2 regions of the Streptomyces sp. NPDC054863 genome follow, and region 1 is predicted to be linked to the other one. Evidence: predicted binding sites of a transcription regulator. Region 1 holds the regulator's gene; the other holds the start of a gene.

Region 1 (15,228 bases):
GGGCTGTCCGAGCCGTACGAAGCGATAGATCTGGAAGATCGCACGGCCGAACAGCGCGACGCCGACTGCCATGAGGACCAGCGACACGATGATCGCGGCGAGTTGCATTTGGGGGCTCCTCGGGCCTGCGAGGGTGGGTAACGGGGGTTGCCTGGAGCATCTCCGGGAATCCCGGGGCCTCAGGCCTGGTTGCTGAGCGACACTTGATTACTAAGCGGTAACTTATCCAGTCGAGCTGAGATTACCCACTTATGCCGTCGCACAGTATCCAGGCGGGCGGTGATCTGCGTCGCTCAGGCAACCCTCACCGGTGCTCCGGTGGCGGGAGCGTCAGTGTGCGGCCCGTGCCGTCAGCGCCGCCGGGACGGTCCGCGCCAGGATGCCGAGGTCGACGGCCAGGCAGTGCGTATCGACGTACTCCAGGTCCAGCAGCACCATCTCGTCCCAGGGGAGATCGGACCGGCCGCTGACCTGCCACAGTCCCGTCATGCCCGGCAGGACCGCCAGCCGGCCGCGGGACAGGCCCGGGGAGTGGGGGCCGGGGCCGGAGTCCTTCAGTGGCAGCGGGCGTGGTCCCACCAAGGACATCTCGCCGCGTACGACGTTGATCAGCTGGGGGAGTTCGTCCAGGGACAGGCGGCGCAGCAGCCGGCCGACCGCGGCGGCGCGGGGGTCGATGCGGAACTTCAGCATCAGGAACGGCTCGCCCCGCAGACCCGCCCGGGGCTGTCGGGACAATGCGCCGCCGGGTGAGGTGAGGATCACGGCGGCGCAGGTCGTGGCCAGTACGGGCGCGAGCAGCAGCAGGAGGAGCAGGCTCCCTGCCAGATCGAGTGCGCGTTTCGCGGACAGCGACCGCATCGCCGCATCCTTTCGTGGGATCTTTGTCCGACTTCATGCAAATAGTCGGTTTTATGGCAATGACTCTCGCACGATGAACACCGGTGGACGGCGGCGCCACGCGTGCGCGTCTCTCAGGTCGGCGAAGCTCGGAGAGGTGGTTGTGGCATGCGTGCCGTGGTGACAGGAGGGGCCGGGTTCCGCGGCTCCCGCTGGTGCGGGCAGGGGCGTGGGCGGCTGCTCGGCGCCGGACACGACGGGCCGCACCCGGCCCCGGCGTCGACGCCGGGGGCTTGAGGAGTGGCGCAGATGCCGAAACTGTCCGGCCTGGCCGCGCGCCTCAGGGCCCGGCGCACCCTCCGGCTGGTGTGCGGTGGCCTCGCCCTGCTCGTCGGCCTGGCCGGGGTCGCGGGCTGGCTCGCGTACCGGAAGATCGACAGCAATATCCGTACCGACGAGGCGACCGAGGCCGTACTCGCCGAGCACGGCGCCGACCGCCCGGCCAAGGGTGGGGGCAAGGCTCAGAACATCCTGCTGCTCGGCTCCGACTACCGGAAGGAGGCCGGCAGCGAGCGCTCGGACACGGTGATGCTGCTGCACCTGGCCGCCGACCGGAAGCGCGCCGAGGTGCTCAGCGTGCCGCGCGACCTGCGGGTGGACATGCCGAGGTGCCGGCGGGAGGACGGGAGCTACAGCGTCGAGCAGAACGCCCAGTTCAACTGGGCCTTCCAGTTCGGCGGCGCCGCCTGCACGATTCGTACGCTGGAGAAGCTGACCGGCATCCGGATCGACCACCACCTGATCGTCGACTTCAAGGGCTTCACGAAGATCATCAACGCGGTGGGCGGCGTCGAGGTCGACCTCAAGAAGCCCGAGCACGATCCGAACGTGGGGCTCGACCTCGGCACCGGACGGCACCTGCTGAAGGGGGAGGACGCGCTGAGCTACGTCCGGGCCCGGCAGTACGTCGGGGACGGCAGCGACCTCAACCGGATCGGCCGCCAGCAGGACTTCGCCAACCGCCTCGCGGCCAAGATCCGCAACAACGGCACCCTCGCCAACCCGGCCCGCCTCTACCCGGTGCTGGACGCGGCGACGTCCGCGCTGACCGCGGACTCCGGGCTCGACTCGCTCGACGAGCTGTACGAGGTCGCGGACAGCATCAGTGCGCTGCCGCCCGGCGCGCTCACCTTCACCACGCTGCCGCACCACCAGGCGCCCGACCACTGGTACCGGCTCGACCTCGAACAGCCCGAGGCGCGGCGGGTGTTCGACGCCGTGAAGAAGGACAAGCCGGTGCTGGCCGCGCTGAAGGCGGCGCGGAAGGAACCGGCCGAGGAACCGGCGGAGCCGGAGTTCGAGCCGGTCCACGACGAGTACGAGTGACCGCAGGGCCCTGTGGGCAGGCGTGCTCAAGCCGTTCTGTACGAGAAAGATGCGGAGAAAGATGCAGGTCAGCGCCCTGATGCGGGGTGTATGAGCGAGATAAGGGCTGACAAGTTGAGTCGTGCCGACTCAGGTCTGTTGACTCCTGCGAGTGGGTGATGCATCCTTGAGTCAGATCCACTCAAGTAAGAACTGCAGGAGGAATTGAAATGGCACGTGCGGTCGGCATCGACCTGGGCACGACGAACTCCGTCGTCAGCGTTTTGGAAGGCGGCGAGCCCACCGTCATCACCAACGCCGAAGGCGCCAGGACCACGCCGTCCGTCGTCGCCTTCGCCAAGAACGGCGAGGTGCTCGTCGGCGAGGTCGCCAAGCGCCAGGCGGTCACCAACGTCGACAGGACGATCCGTTCGGTCAAGCGCCACATGGGCACTGACTGGAGCATCGACCTCGACGGCAAGTCCTTCAACCCGCAGCAGATGAGCGCCTTCATCCTGCAGAAGCTGAAGCGCGACGCCGAGTCCTACCTGGGCGAGAAGGTGGCCGACGCGGTCATCACCGTCCCGGCGTACTTCAACGACTCCGAGCGTCAGGCGACGAAGGAGGCCGGTGAGATCGCGGGCCTCAACGTCCTTCGTATTGTCAACGAGCCGACCGCCGCCGCCCTGGCCTACGGCCTCGACAAGGACGACCAGACCATTCTCGTCTTCGACCTCGGTGGCGGCACCTTCGACGTGTCGCTCCTGGACATCGGTGACGGCGTCGTCGAGGTGAAGGCCACCAACGGTGACAACCACCTCGGTGGTGACGACTGGGACCAGCGCGTCGTCGACTACCTGGTGAAGCAGTTCCAGGGCAACCACGGCGTGGACCTGGGCAAGGACAAGATGGCTCTCCAGCGTCTGCGCGAAGCCGCGGAGAAGGCGAAGATCGAGCTGTCGTCCTCCACCGAGACGTCGATCAACCTCCCGTACATCACGGCGTCCGCCGAGGGCCCGCTGCACCTGGACGAGAAGCTCACGCGCGCCCAGTTCCAGCAGCTCACGTCCGACCTGCTGGAGCGGTGCAAGAGCCCCTTCCAGAACGTCATCAAGGACGCGGGCATCGCGCTCTCCGAGATCGACCACGTCGTTCTCGTCGGCGGCTCGACCCGCATGCCGGCCGTGGCCGAGCTCGTCAAGGAGCTCACCGGTGGCCGCGAGGCCAACAAGGGCGTCAACCCGGACGAGGTCGTCGCCATCGGCGCCTCGCTCCAGGCGGGTGTCCTCAAGGGTGAGGTCAAGGACGTCCTGCTCCTCGACGTGACCCCGCTGTCCCTGGGCATCGAGACCAAGGGCGGCATCATGACCAAGCTCATCGAGCGGAACACCACGATTCCGACGAAGCGCTCCGAGATCTTCACGACGGCCGAGGACAACCAGCCGTCCGTGCAGATCCAGGTCTACCAGGGCGAGCGCGAGATCGCGGCGTACAACAAGAAGCTCGGGATGTTCGAGCTGACCGGTCTGCCGCCGGCCCCGCGCGGCGTGCCGCAGATCGAGGTCGCCTTCGACATCGACGCCAACGGCATCATGCACGTCGCCGCCAAGGACCTCGGCACCGGCAAGGAGCAGAAGATGACCGTCACCGGTGGCTCCTCGCTGCCGAAGGACGAGGTCAACCGGATGCGCGAAGAGGCCGAGCAGTACGCGGACGAGGACCACAAGCGCCGCGAGGCCGCCGAGACCCGCAACCAGGCCGAGCAGCTCGTCTACCAGACGGAGAAGTTCCTCAAGGACAACGAGGACAAGGTCCCGGCCGACGTCAAGACCGAGGTCGAGACCGCCGTCGCCGAGCTGAAGGAGAAGCTCAAGGGCGGCGAGAGTGCCGAGGGCGAGAACACGGCCGAGATCCGCACGGCGACGGAGAAGGTCGCCGCGGTCTCGCAGAAGCTGGGCCAGGCCATGTACGCCGACGCGCAGGGCGCCCAGGGTGCCCCGGGCGCCGAGGGTGCGGCCCCGGGCGCCGGTCAGGCGCAGGCCGATGACGACGTCGTCGACGCCGAGATCGTCGACGACGAGAAGGACAAGAAGGGTGGCGCTGCCTGATGAAGGAGGAGACTCCGGGCTTCGAGGAGAAGCCCGACGTCCCCTCCGGCGCGGATGACGCCGAGCCGAAGGCCGCCGAGACCCCTTCCTCCCCCGTGGAGGAGGGCTCGGCGGCCCCGGCCGGGGACGCAGGCGCCGCCAAGGACGTCGCGCTCGTTGCCCAGTTGGACCAGGCCAAGATGGCGCTCACCGAGCGCACGGCCGACCTCCAGCGGCTCCAGGCCGAGTACCAGAACTACCGTCGCCGCGTGGAGCGGGACCGGATCACGGTCAAGGAGATCGCCGCGGCGAACCTCGTGACCGAGCTCCTCCCGACGCTCGACGACATCGGCCGGGCACGGGAGCACGGCGAGCTGGTCGGCGGCTTCAAGTCGGTGGCCGAATCGCTGGAGACCGTGGCCGCGAAGATGGGCCTGATGCAGTTCGGCAAGGAGGGCGAGCCCTTCGACCCGACGATCCACGAGGCCCTGATGCACTCGTACGCACCGGACGTCACCGAGACGACCTGTGTGGCGATCCTGCAGCCGGGCTACCGGATCGGCGAGCGTACGATCCGACCCGCACGGGTCGCGGTGGCCGAGCCCCAGCCGGGCGCGACCGCCGAGAAGAGCGAAGAGAACACCGAGGACGCTGAGGAGAGCGGTGGCCCCGAAAAGGGCTGACGTGTCGAGGAGTCCGAGAGGAGGGACGTCGAGGAATGAGCACTAAGGACTTCGTCGAGAAGGACTACTACAAGGTTCTCGGCGTCCCCAAGGACGCCACCGAGGCCGAGATCAAGAAGGCGTACCGGAAGCTCGCCCGCGAGTTCCACCCGGACGCCAACAAGGGCAACGCCGAGGCCGAGGAGCGCTTCAAGGAGATCTCCGAGGCGAACGACATCCTCGGTGACGCCAAGAAGCGCAAGGAGTACGACGAGGCCCGCGCACTCTTCGGGAACGGCGGCTTCCGCCCCGGTCCCGGTGGAGCGGGCGGCGGTTCGTTCAACTTCGACCTGGGCGACCTCTTCGGCGGCGGCGCAGCCGGCGGTGGCGGACAGCCCGGCGGTTTCGGCGGCGGCATAGGGGACGTCTTCGGCGGCCTCTTCAACCGCGGGGGTACGGGGGCGCGCACGCAGCCCCGTCGCGGCCAGGACATCGAGTCCGAGGTCACCCTCAGCTTCACCGAGGCCGTGGACGGCGCCACCGTCCCGCTCCGGATGTCCTCCCAGGCCCCCTGCAAGGCGTGCTCCGGCACCGGCGACAAGAACGGCACGCCCCGCGTGTGCCCGACCTGCGTCGGCACCGGGCAGGTCTCGCGCGGCGGCGGTGGCGGATTCTCCCTCACCGACCCCTGCGTGGACTGCAAGGGCCGCGGCCTCATCGCCGAGACCCCCTGCGAGATCTGCAAGGGTTCCGGCCGCGCCAAGTCCTCCCGCACGATGCAGGTCCGCATCCCCGCCGGGGTCACGGACGGCCAGCGCATCCGCCTGCGCGGCAAGGGCTCCCCCGGTGAACGGGGCGGCCCGGCAGGCGACCTGTACGTCGTCGTCCACGTCGATTCGCACCCCGTCTTCGGCCGCAAGGGCGACAACCTCACCGTCACCGTGCCCGTCGCCTTCGTGGAGGCGGCGCTCGGCGGCAATGTGGAGGTCCCCACCCTCGGCGGCCCGCCGGTCACCCTGAAGCTGCCCGCGGGCACGCCCAACGGGCGCACCATGCGGGCCCGCGGCAAGGGCGCGGTCCGCAAGGACGGCACCCGCGGCGACCTCCTGGTCACCGTCGAGGTCGCCGTACCGACCGAACTGAACGACAAGGCCAGGGAAGCCCTGGAGAACTACCGTGAGGCCACGGCGGGCGAAGACCCGCGGGCCGCACTCTTCCAGGACGCGAAGGGAGCATAGGAGAGCGATGGACGGCCGACGACGCACCAATCCCTATGAGTTGACCGACGAGTCACCGGTGTACGTCATCTCGGTCGCCGCTCAGCTCTCCGGCCTGCACCCGCAGACCCTGCGCCAGTACGACCGCCTCGGCCTGGTCTCCCCGGACCGCACGGCCGGGCGCGGTCGGCGCTACTCGGCCCGCGACATCGAACTGCTGCGCACCGTCCAGCAGTTGTCGCAGGACGAGGGCATCAACCTGGCCGGCATCAAGCGCATCATCGAGCTGGAGCACCAGGTCGCCGCCCTCCAGTCCCGCGTCGCCGAACTCTCGGCGGCGGTGGACGGCGCGGCTGCCACCCTCCAGCAACGCGAGGCCCAGGTCCACGCCTCGTACCGCCGCGACCTGGTCCCTTACCAGGACGTACAGCAGGCGAGTGCGCTGGTGGTGTGGAGGCCTCGGCGGTCGGGGGAGTCGCAGGGGTAGGCGTACGGACGGGTTTCGACGTGTGGGGCCGGAAAGCACTGCGGTGCTTGCCGGCCCCACACGTCGTTGGCGGGGGTCTCGACCGAGCTGGCGGGGTGCGGTGGTGGCCTCTACTGTGTGGCCTGGCGCGCAAGCGTGTGACTTTCTTGCACAATCGGGAAGGTAACCCCTGAAAGGAGGTGGTCGGAGTGCTACTGAATTTCCGGGTGGCCAATCACCGCTCGCTTCGGGAGGAGCAGACGCTCGGTCTGAGCCCGGTGTACGAGGCGGACCGTCCCGGGGGGACGGAGTGGGACGCGGTCCCGGTGGCGGCGCTGTTCGGCGCGAATGCTTCGGGGAAGTCGAACGTGGTGGATGCGTTGCGGTTCATGGTGCGCATGGTGACTTCCTCGCACCAGGGCGCCGAGCCGGGCGGGGGCATAGAGCGCCACGCGTTCGCACTTGACGTGGAGGCAGTCGACGAACCGTCCTGGTACGTGGTGGACCTGCTACTGGACGGCGTTCGACACACCTACGGGCTGAGCCTGGATTCGGAGCGAGTGCTCGACGAGTGGCTCTACAGCTACCCGAAGGGGCGCAGGGCGAAGGTGTTCCACCGGAGTGGGGACGAATTCACGTACGGAGACGGAGTGGCCCGCCGGGAGCTCGACCTGGTCAGGAACATCACTGCGCCGAACGCACTGTTCATGTCGGTGGCGGCCCGTTCCAACCAGGCGGCGGTGCAGCCGGTGTATGAGTGGTTCCGTGATTTCGTGCTCTTCCGTGTCGGTGATGAAGACAACTTCGTCAGCAGGGTCTTCGGGGGGGTGGCGCTGGAAAGCAGGGCCTTGCTGGAGGACCGGAAGCAGTCCCGAGCAGTGGTGGCCTTGCTCCGCGCGGCTGATTTGGGGATCGAGGACGTGGGCCTGGAACCGGACCGGCAGGTGGACGCCGGTGTACGTGAAAGGGCCTTGGCCAGTTTCCGAAGGGATCTGGGACGCAAGGTCTGGATCGAGCAGCGAGGGCGCCAAGGCCGCGTGCGACTCGGCCTGGAAGACCAGTCCGAAGGCACCCGCGTTCTTCTCAGCTATGCCGGACCAGTCCTCAACTCCCTTGAGAAAGGCGGAATGTTGGTCGTCGACGAGGTCGACGCCAGTCTTCACCCCCGTCTCACCTCCCACCTCATCCGACTCTTCCAGGACCAGGCCACCAACCCCCGGGGTGCCCAGCTCCTGCTGACCACCCACGACGCCAGCCTGCTCGGACGCAGCGGCGGGGACGACGTCCTCAAGCGGGACCAGGTGTGGTTCGTGGAGAAGGACGAGTACGGAGAGACGACGCTCTTTCCGCTCTCGGACTTCAAGCCCCGCCAGGACGAGAACCGGGAACGCCGCTATCTGGGCGGCAGTTACGGCGCCGTGCCGTTCCTCAACGATGAACGGTTCGCGGACGCGGTTGCGGCCAGGGGGGACGACTGCGGTGGCGAGAACTCCGAAGGCTAGCGGGCGGCGGACGCCGACGTTCGAGACGGATCTGTCGCGGCGGGCGGGGCGGCGGGAGCCCCGCAAGCGGCTGCTGGTGGTGTGCGGGGCGCGGGTCACGGAGACCGCGTACTTGAAGGGCTTCAAGGCCATGGCCGCCAATCCGGCGGTCTCACTCCGGCTGGTGGAACGGCCGTGCGCACCGTCTCAACTGGTCACCTACACCGCGGATTTACGGGACCGGGCGCGCGAGGACTTCGACGAGGCGTGGTGCGTCTTCGACATGGACGAGTTCGTGGACGTACCTCAGGCGGTCGCCGACGCGGCGCTGCGGGGCGTCGAAGTGGCGGTCTCCAACCCGTGCTTCGAGCTGTGGCTGCTGCTGCACTTCGCCGACCATGGCGCGTACGCGGGCTCGTACGCCCAGCTTGTGCCCCACCTGTCCCGGCACCTGCCCCGCTACGACAAGACCCGCATCGACTTCCGCCACTTCGCCGACCGCTGGCGCGACGCCGCCCGCCGGGCCCGTGCGCTCGCACCGGCGGGCAAGGAGCACGAAGTGAATCCGGCGAGCGGGGTGTGGCGGCTGCTGGAGGTGATTGCGGTGGGGCGGGGATGACCGGGGCGGCCGTCCAGCAGCGAGGCCAGGTGCGCGCCTCGCACCGCTGCGTCGGGGCGTACCACAGGCGAGTGCACCGGTGGCCCGGCCGCCCCGGCTCCGGATGGATATCGCCCCCCCATTCGCATCCCCTCGCCACCGAGACCGCAGCCCGTGTGTGTCACCCCCGTCGTATCGCTCCGCACGCTCCCCGCCGACGGCCAGATTTTGGACCCGGCCAAGGTGTACGCCTCTTTCGGAACGGTCGACGGCAAGCTGACCCTCTGGGACGCCAGGACTCAGGAGAGCTTCCCCGTCCCGGCGAGCAAGGTAAGGGTCCTGCCCGTCGGCCCGGACGAAGCGGGGGCGACAGTGCCGCTGTCCTGCCCTGGGTGATCCGGCTGGGCCGGGGCTCCGTGCGTGGGTTTCGGTCTGCCGGTCCTACGGCAGCGCCGCGCTGACCGCGTCGACGAGCATCATCCACACGGGCTGTCCGCCGGTGCCGAAGGCGGAGGCGAGGGCGTAGCCGACCGAGGCGTCGGCGGGGCGGACTTCGGCGTCCTCGCGCCATTCGGCGATGACGGTTTCGTCGCCGTCGGAGGAGAAGTCGCCGAGGTAGGTGCCGTCGCGGGTCAGTTTGCTGCTGGGGACGGAGGCGGGCTCCAGACGGTAGTGGACTCCGTCGTGCTCGACGTCGATGCGGTAGGTCTGCCTGCGCAGCTTGCCCTTGGCGGGGGTGACCTTGGCCTCGGTGCCGTCGATGTACATGGTCAGGGCGGCCGGATCGCGGGTGCCGATGGCGATCAGCGGGTCGGTCTCGGAGGCGGGGTCGCGTTCCAGGACGACGGCGGGGATCTGCTCGCCCTCGACGGTCAGCCGGTCCTGGCCGTCCAGCCGGACGGCGATCTCGCCGAACAGGGTGTCCACGGTGGGTCCTGGCGGGGTGCGGGGCTCGTCGGCCCCGGAGGCGGCCCTGGCGCCGGCCTCGTGGTCTGCGGGGGGCTCGACGGTGTCGTTCATGGGGTGGTCCTTCGGCGCGGTCGGGGCGGGGCGGGTGTGCCGGTCGGGGCGGGGCCGGAGGGGCGGGGCGTGAGGCGGGGCGGGAGTGGGGCGGGGCGGCCCCCGCCGCTAGGCGTTGAGGATGTCCGAGCGGGCGATCAGGTAGCCGAGCTGGGCCCGGCTGCCGCTGCCCAGGGCTGCGGCCAGTTTGGCGATGTGGGCGCGGCAGGTGCGGACGTTCATGCCCAGGCGGCGGGCGATGGCTTCGTCGACGTAACCCTCGATGAGGAGTTTGGCGATGGAGCGTTGGACGCCGGAGATGCCGTTGGGAGTGGGGTCGTAGGAGACCGGCTCCAGGAGGGGCACGGCGCGCCGCCAGAACTGTTCGAAGACTTGGGCCAGGTAGGCGACCAGGGCCGGGTGGCGGAGTTCGAGCGCGATCTGGCGGTCCTCGTTGACGGGGATGTACGCGACCGTTCGGTCGAAGAGCATCAGCCGGTCGACGAGCTCTTCCAGGGTGCGGATCTCTACCCGGCCCTGGGCCATCCGCTCCGCGTAGGCCAGGGTGCCCTGACTGTGCCGCACGGTGTGCTGGTAGAGCGTACGCATGGAGACGCCGCGGTCGACGAGCGGTCTGCCGCGCTCCAGGGCCTGTTCGAGGATGTCCTCGCGTCGGCCGCCGCCAGGCTGAATCGTCAGGACCTCCGACTGGCACTCCGCAGCGGCGAGGTCGAGGGCGTCGTTGATGCGCTTGATTCCCTCAAGAACCGTGACGGCATGGCCCGTCGCCGGGGCCTGAGCGCTGATGGCCATGAACGGCTCAAATGCGTCAGCGAGTTGAACGGACAGTAGTCTTCGATCCTGCATCTCGCGTTCTATGGGGTGCAGCAACTGACCGAGTGCGGCCGAAGGCGGAACCGGACGGAGCCAGTTGGCGTCGTCCGGATCAGGATGCAGCAGCGCGTACTCCATCAGGCAGGGCGCGGTCCGCACCTCGATGCGGGCTATTCGCCCGGTGCGCAGGGCAGTGGCGTAAAGGCGTGCCCCGTCCTCGCACAAATTGCTGACGGCGTGACGATGTGTCGTTTTCCCGCCCTCTTCTGGCATATGTCCACCCCCCAGGGTCCTGTACGTACAAGAACATGATGCATCGGCCCGGTGGTGTTGACGTGCCTGGATGAGCCATCGTCTTCACCACGGGGTTGAGGGAAACCACCAAGTGAGGACGAAGCCGACTATGCGTAAGAGAATCCTTCGCTCAGTGCTTGTCACCGCTGCTGCTGCGGGACTCGCGCTCGGAGTGGGAACTGGCTTGAACAGTGCGGTGGCGCCGTCGCCGGACCTCGGCTGGGGTGTGGTGCAGGCAGACAGCGAGCCGGACCTGGGCTGGGGCCTCGTTGCGGGTGAGGAGCCCGGTTGGGGCCTCGCCGAGGACGACCTGGGCTGGGGCTGATCATGCCGTCGGACGACCCGTCCTTCAGACGTGAAATGGCCAGAGTCATCCGCGGCGGATGGCACCTCATCGATCTCGTCTCCGCCATCCCCGAGCGCGGCGACTCATTGATGGTGACCCTCTTCGGCGATCCGATCCTGGTCGTTCGCGAGCAGGACGAGGACGTCCGGGCCTACCGGTGTCTTCGCCGGCCCCGGGGCGCCCCGCAGCCGATCCGGTGCGAGATCCGGTACGGCAACATCTTCGTGAACCTTGAGAAGTCCGACCACCAGCTCTTCGAGGCGGAGAGCGTTCCCCGCTCCGCCTCGCGCATGACCACCCCCCGCAGTGCCTGATGCGATTCCCCCGTCGTAACTGATCGCATCGGCGCTTCCCCCACACAGCGGCGTCCTCGTGAACCTGAACACGAGGGCGCCGCTGTGCTGCGTGGGTGTGGGGGGGCAGTGGGCGCACGCGTTACGCGTTGCCCATGGCGCGGTCGAGGGTGATCTCGATGACGACCCGTTCCGGATTCTCGCGGGGGGTGCGCCCGTAGCGCTCCTCGTAGCGCTTTTCCGCGTACGCGATCTCGGCCGGATCCGTGCGTACGCGCGCGACGCCCTCCAGCGTGGCCCACTTCCCGCGCTCCACCTGGCACACCGCCACCCGCGCCCCCGCCTCGCCCGCCGCCCGCACGTGGGCCGCCTTGCGGCTGCTGCCGGAGCAGATCACCCGGGCGACGCCCTGCTCGGGGTCGTAGGTGACTCCCACCGGCACCACGTGTGGCGAGCCGTCCGCCCTCGGGGTAGTCAGGGTGCAGTAGTGGTGTGCACTCCAGAAGGCGCGGTACTCGGGACTCGGGTTGCTTATGTCGATTGCCATGGCGCGGAGCCTAGCCCGGCCGCGACCGCGTAAAGCTGAGTGGAATAGACTCAACTTTGTGCACGTTGGAAGAGTCATGGAGGAAGGGCCGTAGAGGGCGGCTCGTAGGTTGTCGGCAGTGTTCAGGAGGAGAGAGCAGACGTGGAAGCCGAGCTGACCAACAGGAGCCGGGACGCGATCACCGCGGCCACCCACCGGGCCGTCACCGACGGCCACCCCGATCTGACCCCCGCGCACTTGCTGCTCGCCCTGCTGGAGGGCCAGGACAACGAGAACATCACCGATCTGCTGGCCGCCGTCGAGGCGGACCAGGCAGTGGTGCGTTCCGGGGCCGAGCGGCTGTTGTCGGCGCTGCCCAGCGTGACCGGGTCCACGGTGTCGCCGCCGCAGCCCGACCGCGAGATGCTGGCAGTCGTCGCCGACGCCGCGCAGCGCGCGAAGGAGCTGGGGGACGAGTTCCTGTCCACCGAGCATCTGCTGATCGGGCTGGCCGCCAAGGGCGGTCGGGCCGCCGACGTACTGAAGAACCAGGGCGCGAGCGCGGACAAGCTGCTCGACGCATTCGAGAAGAGCAGGGGAGGGCGCCGGGTGACCACTCCGGACCCGGAGGGCCAGTACAAGGCCCTGGAGAAGTTCGGCACCGACTTCACGGCCGCCGCGCGCGACGGAAAGCTGGACCCGGTCATCGGCCGTGACCAGGAGATCCGGCGGGTGGTGCAGGTGCTGTCGCGCCGTACCAAGAACAACCCGGTGCTGATCGGTGAGCCGGGGGTGGGGAAGACCGCCGTGGTGGAGGGACTCGCCCAGCGCATCGTGAAGGGCGACGTCCCCGAGTCGCTGAAGAACAAGAAGCTGATCTCGCTGGACCTGGGCGCGATGGTCGCCGGGGCCAAGTACCGCGGCGAGTTCGAGGAGCGGCTGAAGACCGTCCTCTCCGAGATCAAGGAGAGCGACGGGCAGATCATCACGTTCATCGACGAGTTGCACACGGTGGTGGGGGCCGGGGCCGGCGGTGATTCCGCCATGGACGCCGGGAACATGCTGAAGCCCATGCTGGCGCGCGGCGAGCTGCGCATGGTCGGTGCGACGACGCTGGACGAGTACCGCGAGCGGATCGAGAAGGACCCGGCGCTGGAGCGCCGCTTCCAGCAGGTGCTGGTCGCCGAGCCGTCCGTCGAGGACACCATCGCGATCCTGCGCGGGCTCAAGGGGCGGTACGAGGCGCACCACAAGGTGGTGATCGCGGACAGCGCGCTGGTCGCCGCGGCCACCCTTTCCGACCGGTACATCACCTCCCGCTTCCTGCCCGACAAGGCGATCGACCTCGTCGACGAGGCGGCGTCCCGGCTGCGGATGGAGATCGATTCGTCCCCGGTCGAGATCGACGAGCTCCAGCGGTCCGTGGACCGGCTGCGGATGGAGGAGCTGGCGCTCAAGAGCGAGACCGACGCCGGTTCCGTACAGCGTCTGGAGAAGCTGCGCCGCGACCTCGCCGACAAGGAGGAGGAACTGCGCGGCCTCAACGCACGTTGGGAGAAGGAGAAGCAGGGTCTCAACCGGGTGGGTGAGCTGAAGGAGAAGCTGGATGAGCTGAGGGGGACTGCGGAGCGGGCTCAGCGGGATGGTGATTTCGACACTGCCTCGAAGCTTCTGTACGGGGAAATCCCGGGCCTGGAGCGGGAGTTGGAGGAGGCCGCCGCCGCAGAGGCGGAGGTCCGTGAGGTCGACACGATGGTGAAGGAGGAGGTCGGTCCGGATGATATTGCGGACGTCGTCGGGTCCTGGACCGGGATTCCGGCGGGGCGGCTCCTTGAGGGCGAGACGCAGAAGCTGCTGCGCATGGAGCAGGAGCTCGGCAGGCGGCTGATCGGGCAGAGCGAGGCCGTGCAGGCGGTGTCGGATGCCGTTCGGCGTACGCGCGCCGGGATCGCCGACCCCGACCGGCCCACCGGCTCCTTCCTCTTCCTCGGGCCGACCGGTGTCGGCAAGACGGAGCTGGCGAAGGCGCTCGCGGACTTCCTCTTCGACGACGAGCGGGCCATGGTCCGCATCGACATGAGTGAGTACGGGGAGAAGCACAGCGTGGCCAGGCTGGTCGGGGCCCCGCCCGGCTACGTCGGGTACGAGGAGGGCGGCCAGCTCACCGAGGCCGTGCGCAGGCGCCCGTACAGCGTCGTGCTCCTCGACGAGGTCGAGAAGGCACACCCGGAGGTCTTCGACGTCCTGCTCCAGGTCCTCGACGACGGACGGCTCACGGACGGCCAGGGGCGGACCGTGGACTTCCGCAACACCATCCTGATCCTCACGTCGAACCTCGGCAGCCAGTATCTGATGGATCCGGCGACGGCGGAGGAAGTGAAGAAGCAGCAGGTGCTGGAGGTCGTGCGGTCCTCCTTCAAGCCGGAGTTCCTGAACCGGCTCGATGATCTGGTGGTCTTCTCCGCCCTCAACAAGGAAGAGCTGGCGCACATCGCCGAGCTCCAGGTCGGCCGACTCGCCAAGCGCCTCGCCGACCGTCAGCTGACCCTGGAGGTCACTCCCGAGGCCCTGGCCTGGCTGGCCGAGGAGGGCAACGACCCGGCGTACGGCGCCCGGCCGCTGCGCCGTCTCATCCAGACGGCGATCGGCGACCGGCTGGCGAAGGAGATCCTCGCCGGAGAGGTCAAGGACGGCGACACGGTGAGGGTGGAGCGGGTCGGGGACGAGCTGCTCGTCGGCCCGGCGACGGGCGGCGGGCCCCGGGTCTCCACGGAGAAGAAGCTGTAAGGCGCGGGTCTCCACCGAGAAGAAGCTGTAAGGCGCGGGTCTCCACGGAGAAGAAGCTGTAAGGGGTGCGAGCGGCCTCAAGGGGTGCGATTTGCGGCGTTCTTTCAGCGCGCAGCGGATCGTGCCCCGGTGGGCTTGCGTTGACCCTCCCGGGATGGGAGAGGATGACCGGAACCGTACGAAGGGAAATCACGGTGTCCATCGACCCCTCCTCGATCCCCAATTTCGGGGGTCAGCCCGAACCGCAGGCCGAAGGTCCGGCGGGCCCCGTCGTCCCCGACCAGGACCTGGTCAAGCAGCTGCTCGACCAGATGGAGCTCAAGTACGTCGTCGACGACGAGGGTGACCTCGCCGCGCCGTGGGAAGAGTTCCGCACGTACTTCATGTTCCGTGGCGAGGACGACCAGCAGGTCTTCTCGGTGCGTACGTTCTA
Region 2 (15,228 bases), on a different contig from region 1:
TCAACTTCCGTGTCGCCCCTCACCGTTGAGGCCTGACCGCTGAGGATCGTTATGCGGCGACCTCGGCCGCCACCCGCGCCGGGGCCAGTGCGATCTCCAGCACCTGGCGGACGTCCGTCACCGGGTGGACCTCCAGCTTTTCGAGGATCTCGGCCGGGACGTCGTCCAGGTCGGGCTCGTTCCGCTTGGGGATGATCACGGTGGTGGTGCCTGCCCGGTGGGCGGCGAGCAGCTTCTGCTTCAGGCCGCCGATGGGCAGGACGCGTCCGGTGAGGGACACCTCGCCGGTCATGGCCACGTCGGTGCGGACCAGGCGGCCGGAGAGGAGGGAGGCGAGGGCGGTGGTGAGGGTGATGCCCGCACTCGGACCGTCCTTGGGGACCGCACCCGCCGGGAAGTGGATGTGGATGCCCCTTTCCTTCAAGTCCCTTACCGGCAGCTCCAGTTCGGCTCCGTGGGAGCGGAGGAAGGAGAGCGCGATCTGGGCGGACTCCTTCATGACGTCGCCGAGCTGGCCGGTGAGGGTCAGGCCCGCCCCGCCCGTCTCGGCGTCGGCGAGGGAGGCCTCGACGAAGAGGACGTCGCCGCCCGCTCCGGTCACGGCGAGACCGGTGGCCACGCCGGGCACCGCGGTGCGCCGCTCGGCCGGGTCCTGGGCGGACTCGGGCACGTGGTGCGGGCGCCCGATGAGGTCGCGCAGATCGCTGTCCTGAATGGCGAACGGCAGCTCCCGCTCGCCCAGTTCGTGCTGGGCGGCCACCTTGCGGAGCAGCCGGGACACCGCGCGCTCCAGGTTCCGCACGCCTGCTTCGCGGGTGTACTCCCCCGCCAGCTTGCGCAGCGCCGACTCGTCGAGGGAGACCTCGCCCGGCTCCAGGCCCGCGCGGTCGAGCTGGCGCGGCAGCAGGTGGTCGCGGGCGATGACGACCTTCTCGTCCTCGGTGTAGCCGTCGAGGCGGACCAGTTCCATGCGGTCGAGGAGGGCCTCGGGGATGGCGTCCAGGACGTTGGCCGTGGCGAGGAAGACGACGTCGGAGAGGTCGAGCTCGACCTCCAGGTAGTGGTCGCGGAAGGTGTGGTTCTGGGCCGGGTCCAGCACTTCGAGGAGGGCCGCCGCCGGGTCGCCCCGGAAGTCCGAGCCCACCTTGTCGATCTCGTCGAGGAGGACGACCGGGTTCATCGAACCGGCCTCCTTGATGGCGCGCACGATACGGCCGGGCAGCGCGCCGACGTACGTACGCCGGTGGCCCCGGATCTCGGCCTCGTCGCGCACACCGCCGAGTGCGACCCGGACGAACTTGCGGCCCATCGCGTGGGCGACGGACTCGCCGAGGGACGTCTTGCCGACGCCGGGCGGACCCACCAGGGCGAGGACGGCTCCGCCGCGACGGCCGCCGACGACGCCCAGTCCGCGGTCGGCGCGGCGCTTGCGCACCGCGAGGTACTCGGTGATGCGCTCCTTCACGTCGTCCAGGCCCGCGTGCTCGGCGTCCAGGATCTCGCGGGCGCCCTTGATGTCGTACTGGTCCTCGGTGTGCTCGGTCCACGGGAGTTCCAGGACGGTGTCGAGCCAGGTCCTGATCCAGGACCCCTCGGGGGACTGGTCGCTGGACCGCTCCAGCTTCTCGACCTCCTTGAGGGCGGCATCGCGCACCTTCTCGGGCAGGTCGGCGGCCTCGACGCGGGCCCGGTAGTCGTCGGACTCCTCGCCCTCCGCCTCGCCGTTGAGGTCGCGCAGCTCCTTGCGCACGGCGTCGAGCTGCTTGCGCAGCAGGAACTCGCGCTGCTGCTTGTCGACGCCCTCCTGGACGTCCTTGGCGATGGTCTCGGCGACGTCCTGCTCGGCCAGGTGCTCGCTCAGCGCGGCCAGCGCGAGGCGCAGCCGGGCGACCGGATCGGCGGTTTCGAGGAGCTCGACCTTCTGGGCGGTGGTGAGGAAGGGCGAGTAGCCGGAGTTGTCGGCGAGCGCGGAGACGCCCTCGATCTGCTGGACGCGGTCCACGACCTGCCAGGCGCCGCGCTTCTTCAGCCAGGTGGTGGCGAGGGCCTTGTACTCCGTGACCAGCTCGGCGACGGAGCCGGGCAGCGGGTCGGGGTCGGCCTCGTCGATGCGCGCGCCCTCGACCCAGAGTGCGGCGCCAGGACCGGTCGTACCCGCGCCGATCCTGACGCGGTCGCGGGCCCGGATGAGGGCGCCGGGGTCGCCGTCGGACAGCCGGCCGACCTGCTCGACGGTGCCGAGCACGCCGGTCCCGGCATACGTCCCGTCGATGCGCGGAACAAGAAGCACCTGCGGCTTGCTGGCCTCGGTACGGATGTCGCCGTGGGCAGCGGCCTGCGCCGCCTCGACCGCCGCACGCACCTCGGTGTCGGACAGGTCGAGCGGCACCACCATCCCGGGCAGCACGACCTCGTCGTCGAGCGGCAGCACGGGCAGGGTGAGCGGTGTGGACGTCGATGCCATGATCTCCCCTTGGGCAGTGAAGTTGAGCTATGCAGACTCAATGCATGTGAGCTCCCCAGTGTTCCCCGATCCGTGTTCGCTCTGAGCGATCAGCCGTCGACGGCGGGCGCTTCGGGAGAATGTAATAGCCTCCATTTAGTAGGGACCATTACTCGCTCCATCAGGGAGACCTCATGGCCTTCGCCACCACCACCGATGCCGTACGCGCCTGGACCGAGGGCTGGGCCGTTTCGCGCGGGGCCGCCGACCCGGTGCCGCAGCCGTGGGGCGTCACGATCGACATCGGTCTGCCGAAGGCGGTCACCCGGCACGTCCTGTTCGACGCGTACGCCTCCGACGGGACGACGGTCCGCAAGCTGCTGCGCCCGGACGCGGCGCCGGGCACCTGGATCAAGTTCGTGGAGCCGCCGGAGGCGGTGGCGCCGTGGATGGCGGAGGGCTGGGAGTACGACACCCCCGGCCATCTGATGTCGCTGGAGCTCACCCCGGACCTGTCCGCCCCCGACGTGCCGACCGGCTGCACCCGGCGCAGCTGGACCCGGGCCGGGCTGACCCGCGTGCTGGTGCTGGCCGCCGACGGCTCCCTGGGCGTACGCGGCCAGGTCGCCGTCACCGGCCGTACGGCGGTCGTCGACCAGGTGGAGACCAACCCGGCGCACCGGCGCAAGGGCCTCGGCACCCTGATGATGCGCACCCTCCAGGCGTACGCGGCGCAGCAGGGCGCCCAGGACTGCGTGCTCGGCGCGACGGACGACGGCCGCGCGCTGTACTCGAACCTGGGCTGGCACCGGCACTCGGCGCTGACGGGCGTCTTCCGGGCCTGACCCGCACCTGCCCCGGTGGAACGCGTGGTGCGGTGCGTACGTCACAGCGGTGACAACAGGCAGCAGCAGACGACTCGGCACACGACGGGAGCATCATGCGATCCATGCGTTCCAGGCGATCCGCAGGAGCAATAGCGGCGGCGGTCCTGTGCGGCGGGCTGCTGCTGACGGGGTGCAACGACAAGCCCGGCGGCGGAGCGGGCGCGGGGACGCCCTCGGCGCCCGGGAGCGCGTCGGCGCCCGGGAGCACGGCAGGGAGTTCTGCCACACCCTCGGCCGGTTCGCCGTCCGGTGCGCCGACGGACCGGACCCCGCCCACCCCTCCCCCGCCGTCCTCGGACCCTGCGCCCTCGGCCTCCGTCCCCGCAAACGCCCCACGCCTCGTCGCCGCCACCGTCAGCGGCGGCATCGACGGCCGGCACCGCAGCGTGCTGGTGAACGACGACGGGTCGTACACCGTCCTGGACCGGAAGAAGCCCCCGCAGACCGGCCGGATGACCCCCGCCGAGCTGGCCGAACTCCGCGCCGCCCTCAGGGATTCCGACTTCGCGAAGCTGCCCCGGGTGTCGGTCGCCAGCCCGCCGATCGCCGACGGGATCGCCACCGCCGTGATCCATCAGGGGCACGAGGTCGTCACGGACGGCATGAAGAAGGTCCCGAAGCTGGACCGTGTCATCGCCGCCCTGCCGGGCCTCGGCTGACCGCCCCCGGCCGGCCGGAGGCACGTCTTGGGTACGTCAGAGGTACGAAGGCGCGGCCCGCTCCGCCTTCCAGCGCCGTACGAGCGGCCAGGCCGCCAGCCCCAGACACAGGGCCAGCGGATGGCCGAGCGCGGTCAGCGGATCGGCGTACGCGATCAGGTCCTGCAGCAGTACGAGCGCAACGGCTCCCAGCAGACCCCACCGCAGCCACTTCAGCCGCAGCACCCCGGCGAGCGCGCCCACGCACGCCATCAGCCCGAAGCTGATGCCGAAGTCGAGCCGGTGGAGGGAGGTCTCGGGCAGGTGCCCGGCCCAGACGGCGATGCCGACCGGGAGTTCGGTGGCCAGCGAGGCGACGACGTGCCCGAAGACGAAGACCCCCGCGGTGCGGAGTCCGCCGATGCGGCGCTCCAGCGCGGTGAGGACCACCACGAACCCGAGGGCGTACGGAGAGGCCAGGCCTCCGGCCACCCAGAGCGCGCTGCCGACCAGGGCGACCACCGGGGTGTGCGTGAGGTGGGCGACGTCGGTGCTGGAACCGCGCAGCATCGCGGAGACGGTGGCCGGGTCGCCGAACTGCGCGTAGAGCGAGGTCGCGACCAGGACCAGGGCGTAGCAGAAGGTGAAGGGGGTGCCGGTGGGAGTGGGAAGGAGGTGCCAGAGGTGCCAGCGACGCTCGGGAGCGGGCACGGGCAGGGGCACGGAGGAGCGAACGGGCACGGAAGCGGGCTCGGGCACAGGCACAGGCACAGAATCGGGAACTGCGGCCGGAGCCACTGCCGTCCCCTGGCCGGTCACGGCCTCCGCTTCGGCCTCGGCCCTCGCCCCGGCCCCTGCCTCTCCCCCGGCTCCGGCCTTGGGCCCGGCCGTCCCGTGGCACTTCTTCTGCTTCATGGCTGCGCGGTGCACTGCGTGAGGCCTCTTTCCCCCGGCACCGCGCCTCGGGGCGGGCGGCCGGAATCGTCAAGCCACGCCCGTGTCCCTCGGCCGCGTCTGTCGCATTCGCTTGCTGCTTCTGAATCCTGCTTCCGAAACAGACAACGCTCACTCTCCGCCGAAATCTCCCACCGCGTCTATGACTCACCTCACACCGGACGCGGCCGAGGCAACCAACACATCGATCGACGCGTCCGGCGAGCCGCTCACAGCTTCCCGAAGGAGACCCCGCGCCAGGTCCAGCCCGCCTTGAGGACCGCATCCCGCAGCGGGTCCTTCATGTCCGAGGCATGGAAGCGGAAGTCTTCCGTCATGCCGCGGCTCCCGTCCTCCCTGCGCCCGACCGTCCACGTGCGGGAGACCGTGTTCACCTGGCCACGGCCGGCTTCGACCAGGGTGGGAACGCCGCCGACCCGAGTGACTTCCCGCTGCCGGTCGACGGCACGGACCTCGCGGGCGCCCCGGACCAGGCGCATCCGGATCTGGAGGGTGCGGGTCGGCCGGCCCCTTCCGGCCCCGAGCAGGGCCGCCCGGTCCTGTCCGGTGATCCGCCACTCCGCCAGCAGGTCGCAGCCCTCCGCGCCGCCGTACCGGACAGCGAAGGGGACGTCCGGGCCGTTGAGGGCGAGCAGCGCGGCTCCGACCTCGTCGGCGGAGCGCCGCACGGCGTCCGGGCCGGGCCGCCGCGTTCCGTTCAGTCTGTCGAGAAAACCCATCACGCGGACAACCGTACGCAGGAAACCCGGAAGTCCCCTGGTACGGCGCCGAATTGACCCTCGGCGGCCGTGGGCGGCCCGGGCCTCCCCCCGCTGACGGGCGGCCCTCGCCGTCTCACGCGAGACAACATTCACAAGTTCCGCACGTTTGCGCGTACAACCATGTCTCCGGTGAACTGCGGGTCACCGGGCCGCCACAGTGGGGCACGACGCCTACGCAACGTCTACCTCCTTGTGCACAGGGCGAGTTGCAGCGCCCGGACTTTCGAAGAGTCATTGCGGAATGTCGTATTCAGCAAGATTCGGGCGATGAGGAACGAGTTGCCCGACGCGTGGCTTTCGGGGCCGGTAGGCGCCGTTGCACCGCGTAGCCGTGAGCTGGTCAGTGCCCTTACGCTGCTCACCTGACCGCGGGATCTTACGAACGCACTCCAGGGGCGGGGCGATGGAGCAGACACACACCAGCCACAACGGCCTCGCGGCCACTCCCGGCGCACAGCGTCGGGTACTGGTCGTCGAGGACGATTCCACGATCGTGGACAACATCGCGGCCCGGCTTCGGGCCGAGGGCTTCCAGGTGCAGACGGCCGGTGACGGCCCTGCGGCCGTGGACACGGCCGAGGCCTGGCAGCCGGACCTCATGGTCCTCGACATCATGCTGCCGGGCTTCGACGGGCTCGAAGTCTGCCGCCGGGTCCAGGCACAGCGACCGGTGCCGGTGCTCATGCTCACCGCACGCGACGACGAGACCGACATGCTCGTCGGTCTCGGGGTCGGCGCCGACGACTACATGACGAAACCGTTCTCCATGCGTGAGCTGGCGGCTCGGGTGCACGTACTGCTGCGCCGGGTGGAGCGGGCGACGATCGCCGCCGCCACTCCGCGCAGCGGCATCCTGCGCCTCGGCGAGCTGGAGATCGACCACGCGCAGCGGCGGGTGCGGGTGCACGGCGAGGACGTGCACCTCACGCCCACCGAGTTCGACCTGCTGGTCTGCCTGGCGAACACGCCGCGTGCGGTCCTCTCCCGGGAGCAGCTGCTCGCCGAGGTGTGGGACTGGGCGGACGCGTCGGGCACCAGGACCGTCGACAGCCACATCAAGGCGCTGCGGCGCAAGATCGGCGCGGAGCGCATCCGTACCGTGCACGGCGTGGGTTACGCGCTGGAGACGCCGGCTCCGTGAGCACCGCGGCCGGGACGATGAACACGAAGAAGGCGCAGCGGCGGCGGGTACCGGGGCAGCGGCACGAGTCCCGGCACCCGGCTCTCAGGTGCCCCGACTGCGGACAGCGCGTGCGCCGCCCGCTGCGCGAAAGGCTCCGCCCCGGCGGGCTCCTGGACCAGGGGTTCCCGCACGGCGTCCGGTCGCTCGTGTCCCGGTCGCTCGCGTCCCTGCCCTTCACTCTGCGCCCCTTCACGATCAGGGCGAAGCTGATCGCCCTCGTCGTCCTCTCGGTCGCCCTCACCACGGGTCTGGTCATGGTGGCGCTCGCCACCAAGACCGAGCTGCGCATCATCACGGTCTTCTCGATCATCGCGTCGATGCTGATCACCCAGTTCGTGGCGCACAACCTCACCAAACCGCTCGACGAGATGCGGGACGTCGCCGCCGCGATGGCGCACGGCGACTACACGCAGCGGATCGGCGGCGAGAGCAGGCGCGACGAGCTCGGCGGTCTGGCCACCACGCTCAACCGCATGGCGGACGAGCTGGAGGCCGTCGACCAGAACCGCAAGGAACTGGTCGCGAACGTCTCGCACGAGCTGCGCACCCCCATCGCGGCGCTGCGCGCCGTCCTGGAGAACGTCGTCGACGGGGTCGTGGCCGCCGATCCGGAGACCATGCGGACCGCGCTCAAGCAGACCGAGCGGCTCGGCGGTCTGGTGGAGACCCTGCTGGACCTGGCCCGGCTGGACAACGGTGTCGTACCGCTGAAGGCGCGCCGCTTCGAGGTGTGGCCGTATCTGTCGGGCGTGCTGAAGGAGGCCAATCTGGCCGCCGCGCAGCGCGGTCTGGTCTCCGGGTCCGGACACCACACCCGCAAGGACGTACACCTGCACCTGGACGTGTCGCCGCCCGAGCTGACCGCGCACGCGGACCAGGAGCGGCTGCACCAGGTCGTCGCCAACCTCATCGACAACGCCGTGAAGCACAGCCCCCCGCACGGGCGGGTGACCGTGCGCGCGCGGCGCGGGGAGCTGCCCGACAGCCTGGACCTGGAGGTCCTGGACGAGGGGCCCGGCATACCCAAATCGGAGTGGCACCGCGTTTTCGAGCGGTTCAACCAGGGGAAGGCGCCCGCCAAGCCCGGTTCGGGCAGCGACGGCGGTACGGGCCTCGGCCTGGCCATCGCGCGCTGGGCCGTGGAACTGCACGGCGGCCGGATCGGAGTGGCCGAATCAGAACGCGGCTGCCGGATCCAGGTCACCCTTCCGGGGACTGCCCGGACGCGCGGTTGACGTAGGGTTCGAAGCAGAAACGGACGTATCGCGTCCGTCCTGCCAGGATGCGGAGCTATCGGCCGCGTCCTCGGTCGGATGCACCCGGCTTCGTATCGGTTGACGCGCGGTTTACAGCGGAACCACGCTTGTTTCCCGCCATTTCGTGCGCTGAAACACGCAATCCGATGTGACTTACGCGACGGATGACCCGCCCGGTCTGCATCTCCCGGCCGGGGAGGCGTAGCCTTTATTTCCGCTGTCCACACACCTTGCGAAGCGGAAGAGGGCGGTTAACGCCGTGTCGTCTCAGTCCACCAGTAGCTCAAGTCATTCATCGACCGACCAGGACGGGCAGGGGAAGAACCCAGCCGCGGCCTTCGGTCCCAACGAGTGGCTCGTCGACGAGATCTACCAGCAGTACCTCCAGGACCCCAGTTCCGTCGACCGAGCGTGGTGGGACTTCTTCGCCGACTACAAGCCGGGTGCGGGAGCCTCCGGCGGTACGGGCGGGAAGTCGGCAGGCGGTGGTACGGGAGTGACGCCGGGCGACGCCCAGGCCGCACCCGCCGCCTCCCCGGCCGCATCCGCCCCGGCGCAGGCCGCGCCCGCCACGGGTGCCCCTGCCGCGCAGGCCCCGGCCGCCGCCGCACCGAAGGCACCGGCACCGTCCGCCGCCCAGGCGCAGCCCGCAGGCACCGCCGCTCCCGCTGCCGCCGCCCAGGCACCCGCTCCCGCAAAGCCCGCCGCCCAAGCACCGGCACCCGCTCCCGCTCAGAAGGCCGCACCTGTGAAGCCCGCTGCTGCCGCCGAGGCCTCCGCCCCGGCCGGTCCCGAGTTCGTCACCCTTCGCGGCCCCGCCGCCGCCGTCGCGAAGAACATGAACGCCTCCGTCGAGGTGCCCACGGCCACGTCCGTGCGCGCCGTGCCGGTGAAGCTGCTCTTCGACAACCGCATCGTGATCAACAACCACCTGAAGCGGGCCAGGGGCGGGAAGATCTCCTTCACCCACCTCATCGGCTTCGCGATGGTGCAGGCCATCAAGGCCATGCCGTCGATGAACTACTCGTTCACGGTGAAGGACGGCAAGCCGACCCTGGTGAAGCCGGAGCACATCAACTTCGGTCTCGCGATCGACCTGGTGAAGCCGAACGGCGACCGCCAGCTCGTCGTCGCCGGCATCAAGAAGGCCGAGACGCTCGACTTCTTCGAATTCTGGCAGGCCTACGAGGACATCGTCCGCCGCGCCCGCGACAACAAGCTGACGATGGACGACTTCACCGGTGTGACGGTCTCCCTCACCAACCCGGGCGGCCTCGGCACCGTCCACTCGGTCCCCCGCCTGATGCCCGGACAGTCGGTCATCATGGGCGTCGGCTCGATGGACTACCCGGCCGAGTTCCAGGGCACCTCGCAGGACACCCTGAACAAGCTGGGCATCTCGAAGGTCATGACCCTGACCTCGACGTACGACCACCGGGTCGTCCAGGGCGCCGCATCGGGCGAGTTCCTCCGCAACGTCGCCAACCTGCTGCTGGGCGAGTCCGGCTTCTACGACGACATCTTCAAGGCGCTGCGCATCCCCTACGAGCCGGTCCGCTGGCTCAAGGACATCGACGCCTCGCACGACAACGACGTGACGAAGGCCGCCCGCGTCTTCGAGCTGATCCACTCCTACCGGGTGCGCGGCCACGTCATGGCCGACACCGACCCGCTGGAGTACAAGCAGCGCAAGCACCCCGACCTCGACATCAACGAGCACGGGCTGACGCTGTGGGACCTGGAGCGGGAGTTCGCCGTCGGCGGCTTCGCCTCCAAGTCGATGATGAAGCTCCGCGACATCCTCGGCGTGCTGCGCGACTCGTACTGCCGCACCACCGGCATCGAGTTCATGCACATCCAGGACCCGAAGCAGCGCAAGTGGATCCAGGACCGCGTCGAGCGCCCGCACTCCAAGCCCGAGCGCGAGGAGCAGCTGCGCATCCTGCGCCGCCTGAACGCGGCCGAGGCCTTCGAAACCTTCCTGCAGACCAAGTACGTCGGCCAGAAGCGCTTCTCCCTCGAAGGCGGCGAGTCGGTCATCCCGCTCCTCGACGCCGTCATCGACAGCGCCGCCGAGTCCCGCCTCGACGAGGTCGTCATCGGCATGGCCCACCGAGGCCGCCTCAACGTCCTCGCCAACATCGTCGGCAAGTCGTACGCGCAGATCTTCCGCGAGTTCGAGGGCAACCTCGACCCGACGTCGATGCACGGCTCCGGCGACGTGAAGTACCACCTGGGCGCCCAGGGCACCTTCACCGGTCTGGACGGTGAGCAGATCAAGGTCTCGCTCGCCGCGAACCCGTCCCACCTGGAGACGGTCGACCCGATCATCGAGGGCATCGCCCGCGCCAAGCAGGACATCATCAACAAGGGCGGTACGGACTTCACGGTCCTGCCCCTCGCGCTGCACGGCGACGCGGCCTTCGCGGGCCAGGGCGTCGTGGCCGAGACCCTGAACATGTCGCAGCTGCGCGGCTACCGCACCGGCGGCACGATCCACATCGTGATCAACAACCAGGTCGGCTTCACCGCTTCCCCGGAGTCGGCCCGCTCCTCCATGTACGCCACGGACGTGGCCCGCATGATCGAGGCGCCGATCTTCCACGTGAACGGTGACGACCCGGAGGCCGTGGTCCGCGTCGCGCGTCTGGCCTTCGAGTTCCGCCAGACGTTCAACAAGGACGTCGTCATCGACCTGATCTGCTACCGCCGCCGCGGGCACAACGAGACGGACAACCCGTCCTTCACCAACCCGCAGATGTACACCCTGATCGACAAGAAGCGCTCGGTGCGCAAGCTCTACACCGAGTCCCTCATCGGTCGCGGCGACATCACCCTCGAAGAGGCGGAGCAGGCGCTCCAGGACTTCCAGGGCCAGCTGGAGAAGGTGTTCGCGGAGGTCCGCGAGGCCACCCAGGCCCCGGCGGCCACTCCCGTCCCGCAGCCCGAGGCCGACTTCCCGGTCTCCCTGGAGACCGCGATCTCCCAGGAGATGGTGAAGCGGATCGCGTCCTCGCAGGTCGACATCCCCGACAACGTCACCGTGCACCCGCGGCTCATGCCGCAGATGCAGCGCCGGATGGCGATGATCGAGGACGGCACGATCGACTGGGGCATGGGCGAGACCCTCGCCATCGGCTCCCTCCTCATGGAGGGCACCCCGGTCCGGCTGTCCGGCCAGGACTCGCGCCGCGGCACGTTCGGCCAGCGCCACGCGGTCCTCGTCGACCAGCACACGGGCGAGGACTACACCCCCCTCAACTACCTCTCCGACGAGCAGGCCCGCTACAACGTCTACGACTCGCTGCTCTCCGAGTACGCGGTCATGGGCTTCGAGTACGGCTACTCGCTGGCCCGCCCCGAGGCGCTCGTCCTCTGGGAGGCCCAGTTCGGTGACTTCGTCAACGGCGCCCAGTCCGTCGTCGACGAGTACATCTCGGCCGCCGAGCAGAAGTGGGGCCAGCACTCGGGCGTCACGCTGCTCCTCCCGCACGGTTACGAGGGCCAGGGACCGGACCACTCGTCCGCCCGCATCGAGCGCTTCCTCCAGCTGTGCGCGCAGGAGAACATGACCGTCGCCATGCCGACGCTCCCCTCGAACTACTTCCACCTGCTGCGCTGGCAGGTCCACAACCCGCACCACAAGCCGCTCATCGTCTTCACCCCGAAGTCGATGCTGCGTCTGAAGGCCGCGGCGTCGAAGGCCGAGGAGTTCACGACGGGCGGCTTCCGTCCCGTCATCGGCGACGACTCGGTGGAGGCCTCCGCGGTCCGCAAGGTCGTCTTCTGCTCCGGCAAGGTCTACTACGACCTGGATGCCGAGCGGCAGAAGCGCGGCACCACGGACACCGCGATCATCCGCCTTGAGCGCCTCTACCCCCTCCCGGGTGCGGAGCTCCAGGCCGAGATCGCCAAGTACCCGAACGCCGAGAAGTACCTGTGGACCCAGGAGGAGCCGGCGAACCAGGGTGCGTGGCCGTTCATCGCCCTCAACCTGATCGACCACCTGGACCTGGCCGTCGGCGCGGACATCCCGCACGGCGAGCGCCTGCGCCGCATCTCGCGCCCGCACAGCTCGTCCCCGGCCGTGGGCTCGGCCAAGCGCCACCAGGCGGAGCAGCAGGCACTGTGCAACGAGGTCTTCGACGCGTAAGCGCCTGAGACGGCTGTAGCTGTACGCAGCTGAGGGCCCGGCCCCGCGAGACGGTTCGCGGCGCCGGGCCCTTCGGCGTTCACAGCACCTGCGGCTCGAAGTCCCAGTAGGGGCGGCGGCCGTCACGTACGTACTGCACCTGCTGGTGCTCCTCGGAGAAGCCGGCGGTGAGGCGGGTGAGGGCGTCCTGCCGGATGTGTTCGGCCTCCTCGGTGCGGCCGAGGGTGTGCAGGTCCTGGGCGAGGCCGGTCGCCAGGTTGAGGGTGAGGACGTGCGAGTCGCCGACGGCTGCGCGGGCCCGGGACAGGGCGGTGCGGCCGAGGTCCGCGGCGCCCTCGGGGTCGCCCGCCACCGCGCGGGCCGATGCGGTGTTCATGGCGATGCCGATCGACCAGGCGTGTCCGGTGCCGAGGGCTCGTTCCATGGTGGTGCGGGCGTCTTGGGAGCGGGCGAGGGCGGCGGCGTGTTCACCCAGATCGCGCTGGATGAGGGCGCAGTTGTCCTGAACTCCCGCCGTGTACGGGTGGGTGGGGCCGAGCTGGGCCTCGTAGCGCGCGGCGACGTCCTCGGCGGTCTCGTGGGCGCCCGGCAGGTCGCCGGTGTCGCGCAGCAGCATCGCGTAGTCGGCGCTGACGAGGAGCGCCTCGGGGTGGTCGGGTCCGCGGTGGCGGATGATGTTGGTGCGGACCTTGCGCATCAGCGCGCACGCGTAGTTGAGGTTGCCGTCGCGGCGCATGCACAGGGCCAGGTTGTGTTCGGCGATCAGGGTTTCGCTGTGGTTCTTGTCGAGGACCTGGGCGTGCAGGCGGCAGTTCTGTTCCTGGATGTCGAGGGCCTCGCGGTAGCGGCCGAGCAGGCGCAGCATCCACGCGGTGTGCAGGCCCGCGTGGAGGGTGAGGCGGGCCTTGCCGCCGAAGAGCCGGATGGACTCCTCCAGGATCTCGCTGTGCAGGTCGTAGGCCTCCTGGTAGTGGCCCTGGAGGCCGATGGCGATGGCGAGGTTGGAGCGGATGTCGAGGATGCGGGGGATCTGGAACTCGCCGAGGAGGTGGATGGCGTCACCCGCCGCCTCCTCGAAGAGGGTGCGGGCCTCGTCGTACGAGCCCAGTGCCATGAGGGTGCCGCCGAGGCCGTTCTTGGCGCGGACGAGTTCGATGGGGCGGACCTCGCTGCCGGAGGACACCAGGGAGAGGGTGGCGCGGCCGATCTCCTCGGCCGTGCGGTAGGAGCCGAGCCTGCGTTCCATGTTGGCGTGCTGGTGGCGGGCGACCAGGACGTCCGGGTCGGTGGGCCCGGAGAGTTTCGTCCAGGAGTCGGCGGCGGACGCGCTGAGCCTGCGGCCCTCGACGTACTCGCCGCGCACCCGCAGGTACTCGACGCAGTTGAGGACGACCGCGCGCACGTCGCGGTCGGTGGAGCCGAGGGCGCCCGCGAGTTCGAGGTGCGGGACGAGTTCGGCGTACCGCGGCCAGTGGGAGCCGTTGCCCGGGTCGCGGGGGTCGCCCGCGACGAGGACCCGGCAGGCGATGGCGGAGGCGCGGGCGAAGTCCGCCGCGGAGAGGTGGCCGCGGACGAAGCGGTGGAAGAGGCGGTGCATGCGCAGGGTGCCGACGGTGACGATGTCCATCCGCGGGCCCGGCTCGTACTCGACGCGCATCGACGTCGCCTCGGACAGGGTGCGCAGCGCCGAGTTCCAGGTGCTGGGCTCGCTGACCAGGGTGGCCAGATGCTCGGGGAGATCGCCGCCGCGGGCGGTGCGCAGCAGACGGGCGGGGACGACGTCGGGCGAGAAGAAGGCGAGCAGGACGAGGAGTTCGTAGACCTGCGGGTGCTGTTCGAGGAGGCCGTTGACGGTGCGGCCCCAGGCGGCCTTGAAGCCGGCCGGGTAGTCGTGGGCCCGCTCGACCTCCGCCTCGTGCGGGTTGCCGTGCCGGATGTCCCGTACGTAGTCGGCGACGGAGGCCGCCGGATGGGTGTCGAGCCAGGCGGCGGTCTGGGCGATGAGGAGCGGCAGGTCCTGTACGGCGGCGGCCAGTTGGTCGGCGTGGGCGGGACTGAGGCGTTTCGCGCGCAGCAGGGCGAAGGCGACGGACTCCTCCCGCTCGAAGGGCGGCAGCTCGATCAGCTCGGCGCCGTGCGCCGCCCAGTCGGTGCGCGGGGTGGTGATCAGGAGGTGCCCCGACCCGCGCGGCAGGATCGCCTCGACGGCCTCGGGGTCCTCGGCGCCGTCGAGGACGACGAGCCACCGGCCGCGCCTGCCGAGCTCCTCGCGGGCGGCGTCGACGTGGTCGCTGAGCTGGTCGCGCTGGACGGGGGCGACCCCCAGCTCCTCGGCCAGGGCGGCGAATTCGGAGCGGGCGCGCAGCCGGACGGAGGCGCCGACCCACCACACGATGTCGTACTCGCCCGCGTGCCGGTGCACGTACTCGGTGGCGACCTGCGTCTTGCCGACCCCCGGCGGGCCGTACAGCGCTATCCGGGCGCCGTGGCCGATCTCGGCGAAGGTGTCGTGGAGCTGTTCGAGGACCCTCTCGCGGCCGGTGAAGCGGTGGTTGTGGCGCGGTGCGTTGTCGATCTCGCGCAGGTCGTCGGGGAAGCGCGGGCCACGGCCCAGGTCGACGGGGGCCGCCACCCCCGGCCGGACTCCGGCGGTGGCGAGCAGCCTGCGCCTGGCCTCGGCCGGGCCCAGGCCGCGCAGCCGGGTCGGGCTCAGCGGGTCGGCGGCCGGGGGCAGGGTCGCGGCGGTGACGGTGACGGCGGTGATGCGCTCCCCGTACCGGGGGACGATCTCGCGCAGCACCTCGCCCCAGGCCTCCTGCCGGTCCTGCGGCAGCCGCAGGAACCAGTCGTCGACGACGATCAGGACGCGGCCCCGGGTGGGGGCGTCGAGCAGTTCGGTGAGCGCGGAGGCGTCGGCGGCGCGGTGCAGCGGGTCCCAGCGGACCAGCTTGGG

The links. Region 1 encodes HspR, which represses chaperone genes until heat shock. Its sites were predicted from a motif close to TTGAGNNNNNNNNNCTCAA; they were not measured.
Region 2: the regulator HspR is predicted to act here: its motif matches at 2,487-2,505, upstream of lon (endopeptidase La).

The regions. Positions count from the first base shown of each region.
Region 1 covers NZ_JBSGZD010000158.1:353-15,580, reverse strand. The annotation lists gene ACWGIG_RS24670 ((Fe-S)-binding protein) at 1-108, opposite strand, end outside; gene ACWGIG_RS24665 (sugar transferase) at 331-861, opposite strand; gene ACWGIG_RS24660 (LCP family protein) at 1,150-2,226, shown strand; gene dnaK (molecular chaperone DnaK) at 2,436-4,313, shown strand; gene grpE (nucleotide exchange factor GrpE) at 4,313-4,975, shown strand; gene dnaJ (molecular chaperone DnaJ) at 5,011-6,192, shown strand; gene ACWGIG_RS24640 (heat shock protein transcriptional repressor HspR) at 6,200-6,658, shown strand; gene ACWGIG_RS24635 (AAA family ATPase) at 6,964-8,139, shown strand; gene ACWGIG_RS24630 (RloB family protein) at 8,117-8,737, shown strand; gene ACWGIG_RS24625 (hypothetical protein) at 8,891-9,112, shown strand; gene ACWGIG_RS24620 (hypothetical protein) at 9,158-9,736, opposite strand; gene ACWGIG_RS24615 (helix-turn-helix transcriptional regulator) at 9,845-10,822, opposite strand; gene ACWGIG_RS24610 (hypothetical protein) at 11,028-11,168, shown strand; gene ACWGIG_RS24605 ((2Fe-2S)-binding protein) at 11,165-11,503, shown strand; gene ACWGIG_RS24600 (pyridoxamine 5'-phosphate oxidase family protein) at 11,625-12,029, opposite strand; gene clpB (ATP-dependent chaperone ClpB) at 12,171-14,795, shown strand; gene ACWGIG_RS24590 (YbjN domain-containing protein) at 14,990-15,228, shown strand, end outside.
Region 2 covers NZ_JBSGZD010000060.1:19,867-35,094, reverse strand. The annotation lists gene lon (endopeptidase La) at 50-2,464, opposite strand; gene ACWGIG_RS14290 (GNAT family N-acetyltransferase) at 2,638-3,288, shown strand; gene ACWGIG_RS14285 (hypothetical protein) at 3,393-3,989, shown strand; gene ACWGIG_RS14280 (rhomboid-like protein) at 4,026-4,733, opposite strand; gene ACWGIG_RS14275 (hypothetical protein) at 5,132-5,641, opposite strand; gene ACWGIG_RS14270 (response regulator transcription factor) at 6,087-6,824, shown strand; gene ACWGIG_RS14265 (ATP-binding protein) at 7,046-8,101, shown strand; gene ACWGIG_RS14260 (multifunctional oxoglutarate decarboxylase/oxoglutarate dehydrogenase thiamine pyrophosphate-binding subunit/dihydrolipoyllysine-residue succinyltransferase subunit) at 8,382-12,275, shown strand; gene fxsT (FxSxx-COOH system tetratricopeptide repeat protein) at 12,355-15,228, opposite strand, start outside.